Regions from separate parts of the Agarivorans sp. DSG3-1 genome, predicted to be linked through region 2. Evidence: predicted binding sites of a transcription regulator. Region 2 holds the regulator's gene; each other region holds the start of a gene.

Region 1 (3,813 bases), 640 kb from region 2:
AAATGACTTAGAAAACATCGGGTCGTTACTCACATATACCGCGCTCACCACCATGGTCACAATAGGCAACCAAGCGAGCGGTGATACTGGTTTTAATATTTGAATAATCGGGCTAATTGCCCCGTAAAGCTTTTTGTTTAAACCGCATGCTACACCAATAGGAATGGCGATAAGGCTCGCTAATATAAAGCCGGTAAACACGGTAAATAAGCTGGTAAGAATTTGGTCAAAAAAGGTTTCTTTTCCGGTATAAGGACGAACCTTTATTTTAGCATCGGGGGTCTTGGCTAATTTTTTTTCATTACGCACTTCTTGGCGTTGATAAAAAGCCTCTTCTTTTAGCCGCTCTTCTTGGTGTTCAACCACCAAACCCTGATACTGCTGCCACACCTGCGAAGGTCCAGGTAAGGTCCCTAGACTGGTTTGAACCTTAGCTGCCGATACACTCCAAAGCAATAAGAACAAAGCAATCGCCAGAATAGGTAATCCAATACGCTCAAAAATTTCACTTAATTGCTGCTTTGGGTTTTCACCGCTGGCCAAACGCACCATGGGTACTACAGGGCTCAAACCTACTGTTTCTAGAGAGTGAATTAATTTATCTTTCATCACTACAACTCCTTTTGCGAATCTCGATGCCGGGCACTAAGCCCGGCCGCTCTCAATAATGATATGGCTTAGATCTTGTCGTCTTTTTTCAAACCAATGTCGAACTTATCTAAGTAGGCATTTGGTTTTGAACCGTCATATATAATATTGTCAATGAAGTGTGTTTGCGGTGGTTTAAAACCGGTCTCAGTTTTGAAGTTAGGAAATTCTGAGGCATCAATCACACCATCAGCAATCAGCTCTTTTGCCGCTGTCGCGTAAATGTCTGGACGGTAAACCTTTTTGGCAATATCCATGTACCAAGAATCTGGTTTGTTATCTGAAATTTGTCCCCAACGACGCATTTGCGTTAAATACCAAATTGCATCGCTGTAGTAAGGGTAAGTCGCGTTGTAGCGGAAGAATACGTTAAAGTCTGGCACTTCACGTTTGTCGCCTTTTTCGTACTCAAAAGTACCAGTCATGCTGTTAGCAATAACGTCGTAATCGGCACCCACGTATTGGCTTTTAGACAAAATTTTCACAGCTTCTGGGCGGTTCTTATTATTCTCTTCGTCTAACCACTTAGCGGCACGAATCATCGCTTTAACGACCCGAATGTGAGTATTTGGGTATTCATCAGCCCAGCCTTGGCTCACCCCAAATACTTTTTCTGGGTTATTTTTCCAAATCTCGTAATCGGTAACAACCGGTACACCAATGCCTTTAAATACTGCTTGTTGGTTCCAAGGTTCGCCCACGCAGTAACCGTAAATAGTTCCGGCTTCCATAGTAGATGGCATTTGCGGTGGCGGTGTCACCGACAATAGGGCATCTGCGTCAATTTTGCCTGAGGTATCACCTTTATGTGGCGCATAGTAACCGGGGTGAATACCGCCAGCCGCTAACCAATAACGTAATTCGTAGTTGTGGGTAGACACTGGAAATACCATTCCCATATTGAACGGTTTACCTTGCTCAATGTAACTATCAACAACCGGCTTTAGCGCATCGGCTTTAATCGGGTGAACGGGCTTGCCGCCTTCATGAGGCACATGTGGTTTCATTTGCGCCCAGATATCGTTTGATACGGTAATCGCGTTACCGTTTAAATCCATGCTGAAGGCTGTAATAATGTCGGCTTTAGTACCAAAACCAATGGTTGCACCTAGTGGTTGACCCGCTAGCATATGAGCACCATCTAGCTCACCGGTAATCACCCTATCTAACAAAACCTTCCAGTTCGCTTGTGCTTCTAGCTGAACATAAAGGCCTTCATCTTCGAAATAGCCTTTCTCATAAGCTACCGCCAACGGCGCCATGTCGGTTAACTTAATAAAACCAAATTTTAAATCTTCTTTTTCAGGCTCTCCCACTTCAGCATGAGTAAAGCCAATAACACTGGCCGAGAGCACAGCTGTAGCAATGGTTGTTTTAATAATTTGTTGTAAGTTAACGGTGATTAATTTTTGCATCCCTGCTCCTAAGTACCTAGTTTGAAGTAATCATAAGGTGTTAATACTTAGTAGGTAGCCAATCACGTGCCAAGATCTAGATCACATTTTTTTAACGCTATAAATCATCAACTTAAAATTATTTATACCCCTTAAGTAGTACTTGGATTTTTTCAATGAATTCACTAACTTAGACCACCGTCGCACAACTTTGGCGCACAAGAATAGTGAAAGTACATAAAGCTATACCGCTAGTTATCAGTGTTTTCGATTGAGGAACAAGACCCAAGTCATAACGATTCATAAGGAAATAACCCGCTATTTAGGTGTTCGACTATTTAGTTTTTCGTCTCTACAATCTACGAATTGTATTAAAACAAGTTAAGAAACATGAAGAAGCTTGTATTCTATTTGTTGTTTTGCTTGATATTATCACCCACCCTATCCGCTAAAACGTACCGTACAACCCAAGTGATTAGCGGGCCGCTCGCAGAAATGGGGCAAGCTTTATTAATTGAAGCATATTACCGCGCGGGAGAACGCGTTGTATTTGAGTTATTACCCAGCGCAAACGCCTTGGACGCAACCAATAGCGGCGTGTACGATGCGGAGATGTTTCGTATCGACAATTTATAGACTAAATACGCCAATTTAATTCAAATTCCTACCAGCTACTTAAGCTCAGAGAATGTGGTTTTTACTCGTTTAAGTGAACTAATAGTGGAAGGGTATGAGAGCTTAAAACCCTATAGCATTGCTTATCGCAGCAGCTTAAAGGCAGCTGAAATAGCCACCTTAAATTTCCCCAAGACTAACCAACTTTAAGACTTAGATTCAGCCTTCAAATTTATGAGTATAGATAGAGCAGACCTAGTAGTAGAAGAGCGTTAGTTAGGCCTAAAGCGTATAAAGGCGCTTAAGCTCAACAGTGTTAGCTTAGTTGAACCACCTGTTGACCAATTAAAGCTCTATCATTATGTACATAAAGATCATGCCGAACTAGCAGTAAAACTCGATGAGGCATTTAAACAAATGCTTAAAGATGGCAGCGCTCAATCAATCATTGAGAGTGTATTGAAAAATGTAGAGTAATTCAGGTGGATCATTCTATACAAAAAAACCGGCCAATAGCCGGTTCTTTAAGAAGGTTTTTAGCTATTAGCCAAGAATAGCTAATAACTCAACTTCAAATACCAATGCTGCAAACGGAGGAATTGCCGCGCCAGCACCTTGAGAGCCATATGCTAGCTCTTGAGGGATGTAAAGTTTCCACTTGTCACCCACTTTCATGCGTTGTAGTGCTTCGGTCCAGCCTTTAATTACGCCGTTCACAGGGAACTCTGCAGGTTGGCCGCGCTGAACTGAGCTATCAAATACTTCACCAGAAATTAAAGTACCTTCATAATGAACTTGTACTTTGCTGCTAGCGCTTGGAGTTTCGCCTTCGCCTTCAACAAGTACTTCGTACTGAAGACCCGTTTCAGTTTTGTTGATTTCAGGACGTGAACCGTTTTCAGCTAGAAAAGTTTCGCCTTCAGCCATTGCTTCTTTATGCTGCTCAGCTTTTTTAGCTTCGATATCTTTAGTGATTTCTTGGAAAGCCGCACCAATTACTGCTTCGTCAAGTTGTGGTTGAGCACCACTCATCACATCACGAATACCATCTAACATGGCATTTAGCTCTAATCCGTCGAATGCTGCGCGCTCAATTTGCTCGCCAATTTGAAGGCCGTAACCGTAACTTGCTTGCGCTGCTGCGCCTTGATATTTA
Region 2 (3,813 bases):
TCTCTATTCAACAAACTCTCAAATATACATTGAGCTGTCGTATCCAGTTGACCAGCGGCTAGTTCACTAATGATTTCTAAGGCGCGTTTCTTTGAAGAGCATTGGACTGCACTTTGAGTGCAATCCAAGCTTAGTACTTTATCTATTTGCATGGAGGTGACTAATGTTTGTTAAGTTTTTCTTTATGTTTGATAACTTGGCGGTCAAGTTTGTCGATGAGACCATCAATGGCCGCATACATATCTGAATGTTCAGCGGTAGCGAATAATTCACCGCCATTTAAATGTAAGGTGGCTTCTGCAATTTGATTGAGCTTCTCGACGTTGAGGATGACATGAACATTGTTTATCTGGTCAAATCGTCGAGTGAGCTTGGCAAACTTGTTATGGACATATTCTTTTAAAGACTCAGTTATATCAACGTGGTGTCCGGTAAGATTAATTTGCATAAATATAGTCCCCTTGATTGGCCTTAAAGTAGGCTCTTACGTTGGTTAGAAGGTGGTATCGCTAAAGACTCACGATATTTTGCAATCGTACGTCTTGCCACCTTGATCCCCTGATCTGCCAAAATATCAGCAATCTTACTATCGCTGAGAGGTTTACTGGTATTTTCGGCAGCAACCAGTTTCTTAATTAATGCACGAATAGCGGTAGATGAACATTCACCGCCGCCATCGGTAGCCACATGGCTAGAGAAAAAATACTTAAGTTCGAAAATGCCGCGAGGTGTGTGCATGAATTTTTGAGTTGTCACTCGAGAAATCGTTGATTCGTGCATTTCTACTGCTTCGGCCACATCGTTCAGCACCATTGGTTTCATTGCTTCTTCACCGTATTCGAAGAAGGCTTGTTGATGGTGAACGATACAGTTAGAGACTTTGAGTAAGGTTTCATTGCGGCTTTCAATACTCTTAATAAACCACTTGGCTTCTTGTAAGTGGCTACGGATAAACTGAGTATCGGTGGCATTAGACGTTTTACTTAAGGATGCATAGTGAGAGTTTACTCTTAGCTTCGGCATCGCATCGGGGTTTAGCTCTACCACCCAACGACCTTGGCGCTTCACTACGGAAACATCGGGAATAACGTATTGGGCTTGGTTTGGCTCAACAGCGTTACCCGGGCGTGGTTCTAAGGTGTGAATCAAACGCATCACTTCGCGCAGCTGGTCTTCTTTTAATTTGGTCTTTCGAGCCAATAAGCGAAAATCTCGATTGGCTAATACATCGATATGGTTAGACACCACATCTTTGGCTTCATTTAGCCATGGTGTTTCTGGGGAAAAACGGCTTAATTGAATTAACAAACATTCTTGTAGTGAGCGCGCGGCAATGCCTACGGGGTCGAAATGCTGAATCCGTTTTAGTACTGCTTCAATTTCGTCAAGCTCTACATCTAAGTCGTTATTGTCACTAGAATTGAGGCCATCTAATAACTGTTCACAATCTTGTGTGAGGTAACCAGATTCATCTACTGCATCAATAATGGCTAAAGCAATGGCTTGGTCTACTTCGCTGAATGGAGTAAGGCGCATTTGCCACAGCATGTGATCTTGTAAGGAGTCAACGGTTTCGCCTTGGAATAACATATCGTTGTCGTCACCACCGCTACTGCCGCTCGATGAGCTAGCTGGCGCGGAACTGGCGCTATAAATATCATCCCAAGTGGAGTCTACGGGTAGGTCATCAGAAACAGTTTCTTGGTTAATGGCATCACCAGCTTCCATTTGGCTGCTGTCTACGTCGGCGCTGGATTCGGCTTCTGTAGATTTTTCATTGGCTGACTTAGCGTCTGTTGCGTCACCATCATTCGAATGTGACTCATCCGCCTCAAGCAGAGGGTTACTTTCCAGAGCCTCTTGAATTTCTTGCTGTAAATCCAGGGTTGAAAGCTGGAGTAAGCGTATGGCCTGTTGTAACTGGGGGGTCATGGTTAACTGCTGACCAAGACGCAACTGCAAAGATGCTTTCATTAACTACCGCTATCCCTTCTTTTTATATTATTTTCTAAGCTGCACTTTAACTATAGCTTGAATTGTTCACCGAGATAAACTCGTTTCACGTGCTCGTTTTCAAGTATTTCTTGTGGCTTACCTGAGGCTATCAATTCACCCTGACTAACGATATAGGCATGCTCACAAACATCGAGAGTTTCCCTTACATTGTGGTCGGTAATTAATACACCTAGACCGCGATCACGCAGATGTTCAATGATTTTTTTAATATCAATAACGGAAATAGGATCTACCCCAGCGAAGGGTTCGTCAAGCAAAATAAACTTAGGGGCTGCGGCTAAGGCGCGGGCAATTTCTACCCGGCGACGCTCTCCGCCTGACAGGCTCATACCGAGATTTTTGCGAATATGCCCAATGTGAAACTCTTCTAGCAAATCGTCCAATGCGCCAATTTGCTGCTCTTTGTCCAAATCCTTACGGGTTTCTAATACCGCTAGAATATTTTTTTCTACCGATAAACGGCGAAAGATAGAGGCTTCTTGGGGAAGATAACCAATGCCTTTTCGTGCTCGAGTATGCATAGCGGTGCTAGACAGATCGTCATCATCGATAAGTATTCGGCCTTGGTCTCGTGGTACTAGGCCAACTACCATGTAGAAGGTAGTGGTTTTACCGGCGCCGTTTGGCCCTAGTAAACCAACAATTTTCCCGGTTTCTACATTTAAACTGACGTTCTTTACTACCTTGCGACCTTTGTAGCTTTTGGCAAGGTTCTCAGCGATTAAGGTACTCATGATTACTCATTGTCCTCGGGGGAGAGTTCTTCTAATTGCTGAGGCAGGAAGATAGTGGTCACTCGATTATTTTCATCGCCTTGAGCAACCATCTCTTGTTTGTTAATGCTGTATTTAATCATTTGGCCTTTTACTAAGCTCTCTTCTTGCTTGAGCTGAGCATTGTTGGTTAACGTGAGGGTCTGCGTTTTTAAATCGTAACGCACCTCGTTGGCCTCTGCTTCAATTGGCTTGCCGCTGTCTAGTAGTTGGTAAAAAGTTGCCGGTTCGCCTTTGGCGATCATCACCTCGCTGCCTTTTTCTTCACTACCTATTACGCTGAGTTCTTCGGCGTGCATTTTTATTGAACCTTGAGTCACCACTACATTATTGTAGAAAGTGACGCGGTTTTCTTTGATGTTGACCTGCTGGCGGTCGGCATCAACAATAATTTGTTTGTTGAAGTCGTCTTCAAGTGCTTGAGAACCCCAAGAAAGCATAAACAAGCTAGCCGCTAGCGCTAACTTACTCTTGTGGGTTGTGGTAAACCGCTTCGATATCATCTAATAAAGTCACTATTTCGTTAGCTAGATCACCGTCCATGCCAACACCATACAATTCGTACGATGGGCCATACACGGTAACAGGTTGATCGCTGCTCATGGTTTCGCTTTGCAGATCGATTTCCAAACTTTCGGTAATTATGTCGCGAACATACTCGCCACGACTTAAGTTTTTAATCACTACATTGTCATTTAAGGTGACAGTTTGTTGCTGCTGTACTGTAGCGTGATCAGCCACAATTTGCCATACAGGTTGACGAGGATCTGGGTAAACCAAAATCTTTGGTTGAGTAAATTCTGTGTGCTTAAGTTGTTCAAAAAACTCCATTTGTTCGGCATAGATACGGTAACGAGGGCTGCCATTTTCGCCAAAGCTGACGCTATAGAGTTTCTCTGCAACAAAGTTGGGCTTGCTGGCTTCGCGTTGAGCGCTTTGTTGTTTAGGATCTGAGGGGCTTAATTGCCACAACACCAAGGCGAGAACGAACAGGCTAGCAAAAAACAGCGTAACGCGATTCATA
Region 3 (3,813 bases), 610 kb from region 2:
CATCACTCAATAATAGCGTTACACTCTCGTGTTCTCCTTGGCGCGCTTTTACTTCTGCTTGGTAGTAACGAATCCAAGGCTTGTTAACAAAGTCTATTTCAGCCTGTTTAAGTAATTTAATTGCACTCTGGTGCTCTCGTATAAACATCAAGGTGTCTATAGCAAACTCCAGTTGCCACTCTTCTATAAAGCTTGAATGCGCTAGAAAAGCGTCAATTCTTTCTAGAGCAAGCTGTTTGTTACCTTGTTTTTTCGCAGCTGAAATCAATAGGGCTTGAGCGGGGGAGTAATACCCAGGCCAGCCTTGCATAAGCTTAGTCAACGTGTCGAGCTCGCCATAGCAGTCTTCATCTAGGTAGCATTCACCTAACTGAGCCGCGATTGGCGCATTATTGATACTGCTATCTAGTGAAAAACATTGTTCAAAAGAGCTGATAGCAACTCGAGTTAAGCCCAGTTTTTTTTGTGTTTTAGCGATATTGCGATAGGTGCTGTTACGCTGTTCATTGTCTTGGCAAAACCCTAGCAGTTGCTGGTAACTCTCTAGTGATTTTTCTAACTTTTGCATATGAAATAGCGCATAAGCTTCTAGCTCAAGGCTTTTATAGTCTTGTTGAGATTTAAGCTTGTTAATTTTATTTACTGTAGAAATAGCTTGGCTATACTTGCCAGCTTGTAAGGCCTTAACGGCTTTTTCCATAATGCTGTGCCGTTGCTCGGGCTTCATACTACTTCCTATTACTCACTTTATACCTCTTCCAATCTTTACTGTATCGCAAGGCCGGGAGATTTGATGCGTGATTTATCTCATTGCAAAAAAACGCAGTAGTTTCATAGCAAAACGTTAAGGCAAGGTGGATTTACCTTTTTTACTTAGGCACTTTGTCGTTGCCCTTAATTGATGCATATAACTGTAAGCGCTATGCAATGGTGCATTTATAGACTAATACAGTGCAAATCCTTAACAGGCTCAGTTAAAGAGCATGCTAAATATTAATGATAAATAACGCTGAGTTGCCTATTTGTTAAGGCTTTGTGTGTTTTTGTGGGCCGTTTGGCGCAACAATTGCTATTTCCCTATTGATGGTCAAGGACAGACCCAAGCAGCAAGTTGACAAAGAGCCTAGAGCTCTACTTGTGAAAGGTACGCTGCGGTAGTTACCGCCGATAACACTGCTCCAAGCCGTAGGATTCAATTTACTACTAAGCAATATAGGGAAATATTATGTCATATCTAGCTCCTTCAGAGTTTGTTACAAAAATGGTGGATGCGGGTGAATCTAAAGTATTCATGTCTACCCGCGATACGGTAATTCGTGCATTTATGGCCGGTGCCATTTTGGCCCTAGCCGCTATTTTTGCTATTACCATTGCTGTAAACACCGGAAACTTTTTAATTGGAGCAATCTTGTTCCCTGTGGGTTTCTGTATGCTTTATTTGATGGGTTTTGACTTATTAACTGGAGTGTTTGTTTTAGTGCCGTTGGCGCTGTTAGATAAACGGCCCGGCGTAGATGTACCTGGCTTGTTGCGTAACTGGGGCTTAGTGTTTTTAGGTAACTTTGGTGGAGCCTTAACCGTTGCGGTGATGATGGCCTTTATTTTCACTTACGGCTTTAACATCGAAGCTGGTGCGGTGGGTGCTAAAGCAGCAGCCATTGGTGAAGCGCGTACCGTAGGTTATGCAGAACACGGTGTGGCAGGTTGGTTTACTATTTTTGTTCGCGGCATGTTGTGTAACTGGATGGTATCAATGGGTGTAGTAGGCGCGATGATTTCTACCAATGTTAGCGGTAAAGTTATCGCTATGTGGATGCCAATATTCTTGTTCTTCTACATGGGTTTTGAACACTCAGTAGTGAACATGTTTTTATTCCCATTTGGTTTAATTATGGGTGGTGACTTCTCTGTAATGGATTACTTCCTATGGAATGAAATTCCAACGGCATTAGGTAACTTAGTGGGTGGTTTGGCCTTTACTGGTCTAACTCTTTACACCACACACGTAAGAACAGCACCTAAGCGTAAAGTGGCTAAATCTGCTGTAGAAGCGCCAAGTAAAACCGCTCCGGCTAACGCTTAATCACGGATACTATATGACGAGCCAGCTGAGTGTTTCCATTGGTCAATGTTCTGATAAAGGCCGCAAGGCCATTAATCAAGACTGTTACGGTGTATCCACTCCGCGAGGCTCGCAGTTAAACCACAAAGGTTTTGCTGCTGTGATGGCCGACGGCATTAGCAGCAGCGAAGTGAGCCAAGTGGCCAGCGAAACCGCAGTGAAAAGCTTTCTTGACGATTACTACTGCACATCTGAAGTTTGGTCGGTTCAGCACTCAGCCGAAAAAGTATTAGACGCCACCAATGCTTGGCTGTATTCCCAGTCACAGCAAAGCCCTTACCATTACGACAAAGACAAGGGTTACGTTTGTACTTTTAGTGCCTTAGTCATAAAAGGCAATACCGCACACATTTTTCACGTGGGTGATACCCGCGTTTACCGTTTAAATCAAAACGGTTTAGAGCAACTCACTAAAGATCACCGCCTATGGGTGAATGAAAATAAAAGCTACCTAAGCCGAGCTTTGGGCATAGATGAATATTGTGAATTTGACTACCAAAGCTTGCGCGTAGAACCAGGTGACATCTTTTTATTAGCCACCGATGGGGTTTATGAGTTTATTGATGCAGCTCTAGTCAACAGCACTATTGAACAGTATCCCAATGAATTAGAAGCCGCAGCCAACAAGATAGTAGAGTTAGCTTATGAAGCAGGCAGCGACGATAATTTAAGCTTACAGATTATTCGCGTTGACCAATTGGCAAAGGCTAGTGCTCAGCACTTAAAGCAGCAAGTAGATAGGCTGCCCTTTCCGCCCATGTTAGAAGCGCGAATGCAGTTTGATGGCTACACCATTGTTCGCCAACTTCACGCCAGCAGCCGCAGCCATGTTTACTTAGCCTTAGACGAACAATCGGGGCAACAGGTAATACTAAAAGCCCCCTCAATAGATTTACGCGATGACCCTGAATACTTAGAGCGCTTTCTCACTGAGGAATGGATAGCTCGCCGCATTAATAGCGCCTATGTACTAAAAGCCAATCTCGACCCGCGCGAGCGTAATTACCTGTATACCGTATTTGAGTATGTTGAAGGGCAAACTCTAGCGCAGTGGATAACCGACAACCCAAAGCCTGAGTTAAGCAGGGTGAGAGAAATAGTTGAGCAAATTGCTAAAGGGCTACGCGCTTTTCACCGCATGGATATGCTGCACCAAGATCTTAAACCCGACAACATCATGATAGATAACACCGGCACCATAAAAATTATCGACTTTGGCTCGGTGTGGGCGGCAGGTTTAGCCGAGCAAACCCATGATTTAACTCAACAGCATTTACTCGGCACTGCACTTTATTCGGCACCAGAGCTGTTTTTGGGTGAGGGCGGTAGCACGCGTGCCGAGCTGTTTTCATTAGCCGTTATTACCTATTTCATGCTGTGTGGGCGCTACCCGTACGGCACCAAAGTGGCGGGCGCAAAAAGCCAGGCCGCGCAAAGGCGCTTGATTTATCAGTCGGTACTCGACACAGACAGTGAAATACCCGTTTGGATTGATGATGCTTTAGAAAAAGCGTTGCAGGTGAATCGCCTTAAGAGGTATGAGCAAATTACCGAGTTTTTGTGTGATTTACGCCAGCCCAATAACGCTTTTTTAAACAAAACTCGCGCGCCGCTAGTGGAGCGAAATCCAGTGGCCGTATGGCAGGGCATATCAGCCATTCTGACTGCGCTAGTGGTTTACTTGTTAAGCC
Region 4 (3,813 bases), 1.8 Mb from region 2:
CGGCAGCGTGTTGTGCGCTGGTTGCTAACATTGGTTTGAATCAATTATTGGTTGTGTCTATTCCTATTCTGATAGGTATTTACCCGGTTGCAGTAGCATTGATTGCCTTTAATTTGTTGGTGGACTGGTTTAATCGTCCACAAATGGCGGCTCGTTTAATTATTGGTGTAGCCGCTATTTTTGGGGTACTTGATGCGATTAAAGCGGCAGGCGTAAATATGGATGCCTTTAATGTATTGCCTGGTTTCTCACAAGGTTTTGCTTGGTTATTACCCACTCTAGCGGCGGTAATGGTTAGCGTATTTGTTCGCGATAGCAAACAACAAGTGGTTGAAACCGCTTAATTGTTAAAGCGCTAGTAGCCCTGCTAGCGCTTTAGTTCTAATTATTCATCATAAAAAATCAACACAATCGGTTAGCTTACGTTTTTTTTGTTTGTCTTATCTCATTAGCTGAACGGCGGGATCTCGCATTCATTCAGCGTGGGTCATAACATGAATGATCATTAATTGCGCAGTGCAATACAAAATGGAGTTTGTCATGAAAGAAGTCCCATTTAGATGGATCGATCGCTATAACATTCATTTAAAGTTACAGGAGAAATTCCTGTTAATGTTTGCCTTTCCCATGTTGGCCTTGGTGGCCATTTTGCTTATTGTATCAAGTAATTTTGAACAGCATTTGGCGCAGGTACATTTGCAAGAAGCGCAATTGCTAAGCCAAGTGATTCAAGCCGAACCAGAGCATCTACGCAGCGTGTTATCGCGCGCGGGGTATTCGTTACAGCAAAATACAGTGACTTCGCAACACGACGATACCTCAATATTTGATTTGTTTTCGGGATTTCAGTACGCCAGTATCGCGGCCATTTTATTTGTGGCGGGTTTGCTGTTTTATTACATCATGACCTTTATTGGTGGGGCGATGTACCAAATACACAACGCCCTAGATATGCTGGCCAAGGGTGACTTAACCTATCGTTTAAACTATTTTCCTGTACGTGATGAATTTAGCTCTATTGCCATCATTATTGATAAAGTCGCAGAGCGCGAGCATCAACTGGTAAGCGAAACCAATGCCACCAATGGCTTGGTAAAGCAGCTTTGCGAGCAACTAAGCAGTACCAGTGAACAATGCAACAGCCTTAGTGTTCAGCAGCAAGACAGGGTTGATTCGCTGGCAAGTGCTATTGAGCAAATGGTGGTCACTATTCGCAACGTTGCCGCAAACGCTAATGATACCGCCGAGCAAACCGGCCAAGCTAATCAAGCTACCAGTGACGGGCAGCAAAAAGTAGAGCTAACCGTAGACGCCATTGAGCACCTAATGAATGACGTGCAACGAGCGGAACAAGCAGTAACTCAGCTAGAACAGCGCACGCAAGATATTGGCGCAGTGGTCACCACTATTAACTCTATTTCAGAGCAAACCAACCTACTGGCCTTAAATGCGGCTATTGAAGCGGCGCGAGCAGGCGAGCAAGGCCGTGGATTTGCGGTGGTGGCCGATGAAGTACGTAGTTTAGCTGGGCGCACCCAGCAAGCTACGGTAGAGATTCAATCGATGATTGAAGAGCTGCAATCTACCAGTTCCGGTTTAAGTTCTACAGTGAAAGAAAGTGTGCAGCGCGGTGAAACCAGCAAAGAGATGATGGGCGGAGTGCACCAAACTATTGCTGATATTCATCAGCGTACTGACATGGTCTCGGCAAAAATCTCTGAGATTGCTACCGCTTCCGAAGAACAAGGTGCGGTAGCCACAGGCATTTCGGATGATACTCATCAGTTGCGTGATCAAACGGTGTTGGTGACCGAACTCGTTCAAGGTTCAGACCAAGCGATTAAGTCTTTGTTAGAACAGGTAGAAGTGCTGGAATTACTGACTAAAGAGCTAAGTATTAAGCGCTAAGGTTTATTTAGGTAGGGTATCTGGTTAACTGCTCTTGCCCGATAAAGCGTTGAGTTACATGTATTTATAATTTAAATCTTATTAAGTCGGTTAAATGTGTCAGCTTTGTTTACATTTTTAGTGAAATTTTATTTGAAGAGATCCTAACCTACTGATTAAGTTTGATATTTTTAGGTGGTCTGCTTTTTGCTTTAGCCAGCGACGGATATAAAAAATATGATGTTACTTTAGGATAATTATCAATGACTAAGCTGTTCCCTTTATTGTTTCTAACTCTGTTTGCCAATCAACTAAGTGCCACTATCTTATCATTCGAAGATATACCTGGCGGTAGTGTGCAAAACCAATATGGGCATGCCCAATCGTACAAAGGTTTTAACTTCTCTAGCACACTCGATTGGTTAGATTTAGATGGTTCTCGTTGGAATTATGGCGCTAAGAGTGGTGAATTTGGCATGCTAAATAACCGTGGTGGTGTAGGCGTTATTACAGAACAGAATGGTGCGGATTTTACTTTTGATGGCCTTTGGGCGAAGAAATGGGCTACAGGTAAAGAATCTGGCGGCGCAGACTCTTCGTTTGGTATATTGCAAGGTTACAATAATGGTGTGTTAGCGTGGACTGTTGATACTAGTTTAAATGGTAGTTATGAGTACTATAGCGCTCAAACAGGCTTGATCGATGAGTTACGTTTGGGTTTTGGTGGTATCTTTTTAGTTGATGATATTGTGCTAAATGAAGACGTTTCTGCAACAGTTTCTGAGCCTGCAACCTTGGCCATTTTTGGTTTAGGTTTGGTGGGGCTTGGTTTTGCTCGAAAGCGTAAAGTAAACTAATTTATATTTAGGTGAACATCAAATGCCCTGACAGCTGTCAGGGCATTTTTATGTTTGGAGTAGTAAGCTTCTAACGAGCATTGGCTTAGGTTTAGGCTAACTGTTTCAGTTCTTCTTTCAGCTGCTCACACCATTGATGAATGCGTTCATCACTTTGTTCAAACTGGTGTTCGTCGTCTAGCGCTAAACCATAGAAGAATTCTCCGTCTTCAGTAAGCGCTTTAGAAGCTTCAAATTCGTAACCTTGGTTTGGCCAAAAGCCAATAAAGTTTGCGCCAGAAGGCGCTAATTGCTCAAACAACATGCCCATTGCATCTAAAAACCATTCGCTGTAACCAATTTGATCACCCAAGCCAAACAGGGCGATGGTTTTGTTTTTTAAATCTAGGCCTTCAAGGTTGTCCCATACCGCTTCCCAATCTTCCTGTAATTCGCCATAATCCCAAGTAGAAATACCGAGGATAAGTAGCGAATAATCACTCATTTGCTGCACGTCGCAATCTTTGATGTTGAATACATCAAGGTTGTGCTCAGCAAATTCAACTTGAATCTTTTCAGCTGCCATTTCGGTGTAACAGGTAGAAGAGCCGTAGAACAGGCCAATGCGCATGCGATGCATCCTTTAAAGCGTTGGAGAGTGCGCGGGCAGTGTACCAAAAGCCTTTAGTAACACCAATATGCTAAGTCTTAGCTTTGTAATGTAGTGAGCGAAATGACAAGTAAGTACGTTAAATCAAAAGCCAGCAAAATAGATAATCCGCATATTAACCGTTTTATCGAGCAACTGTGGTTTGAGCATAGCCTTGCCGAAAACACTCTTAATTCCTACCGAAACGATCTTAACCAGCTTGCCTGTTATTTACAGGGCAAACAGCTTGCGATTGAATTAGCTGAAGCATTGGATTTGCAAGGGTTTATCGCTTCGCGATTTGAGTTAGGTCAAAAGCCTGCTAGTGCGGCTAGGCAGTTATCTACCATGCGGCGTTTTTATCGTTTTTTACTGCAGGATAAAATCCGTACTACCGACCCTTGTGCATTGCTGGTACAACCCAAGCTGCAAAAGAAGCTC

Evidence for each region. The regulator sigma-54, encoded in region 2, starts transcription at its own class of promoters, with help from an activator protein. The targets are predictions, from matches to a motif close to GTTGGCACGNNNNTNGNNT.
Region 1: the regulator sigma-54 is predicted to act here: its motif matches at 2,119-2,137, upstream of ACLD71_RS11920 (CmpA/NrtA family ABC transporter substrate-binding protein).
Region 3: the regulator sigma-54 is predicted to act here: its motif matches at 1,054-1,072, upstream of ACLD71_RS11765 (formate/nitrite transporter family protein).
Region 4: the regulator sigma-54 is predicted to act here: its motif matches at 2,082-2,100, upstream of ACLD71_RS00635 (PEP-CTERM sorting domain-containing protein).

The regions. Positions count from the first base shown of each region.
Region 1 covers NZ_CP177241.1:2,552,004-2,555,816, reverse strand. Annotated here, with positions in the region: gene ACLD71_RS11925 (ABC transporter permease) at 1-609, opposite strand, end outside; gene ACLD71_RS11920 (CmpA/NrtA family ABC transporter substrate-binding protein) at 678-2,063, opposite strand; gene ACLD71_RS11915 (hypothetical protein) at 2,433-2,678, shown strand; gene ACLD71_RS11910 (FKBP-type peptidyl-prolyl cis-trans isomerase) at 3,201-3,813, opposite strand, start outside.
Region 2 covers NZ_CP177241.1:1,908,659-1,912,471, forward strand. Annotated here, with positions in the region: gene ptsN (PTS IIA-like nitrogen regulatory protein PtsN) at 1-152, opposite strand, end outside; gene hpf (ribosome hibernation promoting factor) at 161-448, opposite strand; gene ACLD71_RS09015 (RNA polymerase factor sigma-54) at 472-1,974, opposite strand; gene lptB (LPS export ABC transporter ATP-binding protein) at 2,025-2,750, opposite strand; gene lptA (lipopolysaccharide transport periplasmic protein LptA) at 2,753-3,292, opposite strand; gene lptC (LPS export ABC transporter periplasmic protein LptC) at 3,255-3,812, opposite strand; gene kdsC (3-deoxy-manno-octulosonate-8-phosphatase KdsC) at 3,809-3,813, opposite strand, start outside.
Region 3 covers NZ_CP177241.1:2,523,401-2,527,213, forward strand. Annotated here, with positions in the region: gene ACLD71_RS11760 (tetratricopeptide repeat-containing sulfotransferase family protein) at 1-727, opposite strand, end outside; gene ACLD71_RS11765 (formate/nitrite transporter family protein) at 1,226-2,083, shown strand; gene ACLD71_RS11770 (protein kinase domain-containing protein) at 2,097-3,813, shown strand, end outside.
Region 4 covers NZ_CP177241.1:131,957-135,769, reverse strand. Annotated here, with positions in the region: gene brnQ (branched-chain amino acid transport system II carrier protein) at 1-344, shown strand, start outside; gene ACLD71_RS00640 (methyl-accepting chemotaxis protein) at 541-1,908, shown strand; gene ACLD71_RS00635 (PEP-CTERM sorting domain-containing protein) at 2,151-2,744, shown strand; gene fldB (flavodoxin FldB) at 2,836-3,354, opposite strand; gene xerD (site-specific tyrosine recombinase XerD) at 3,457-3,813, shown strand, end outside.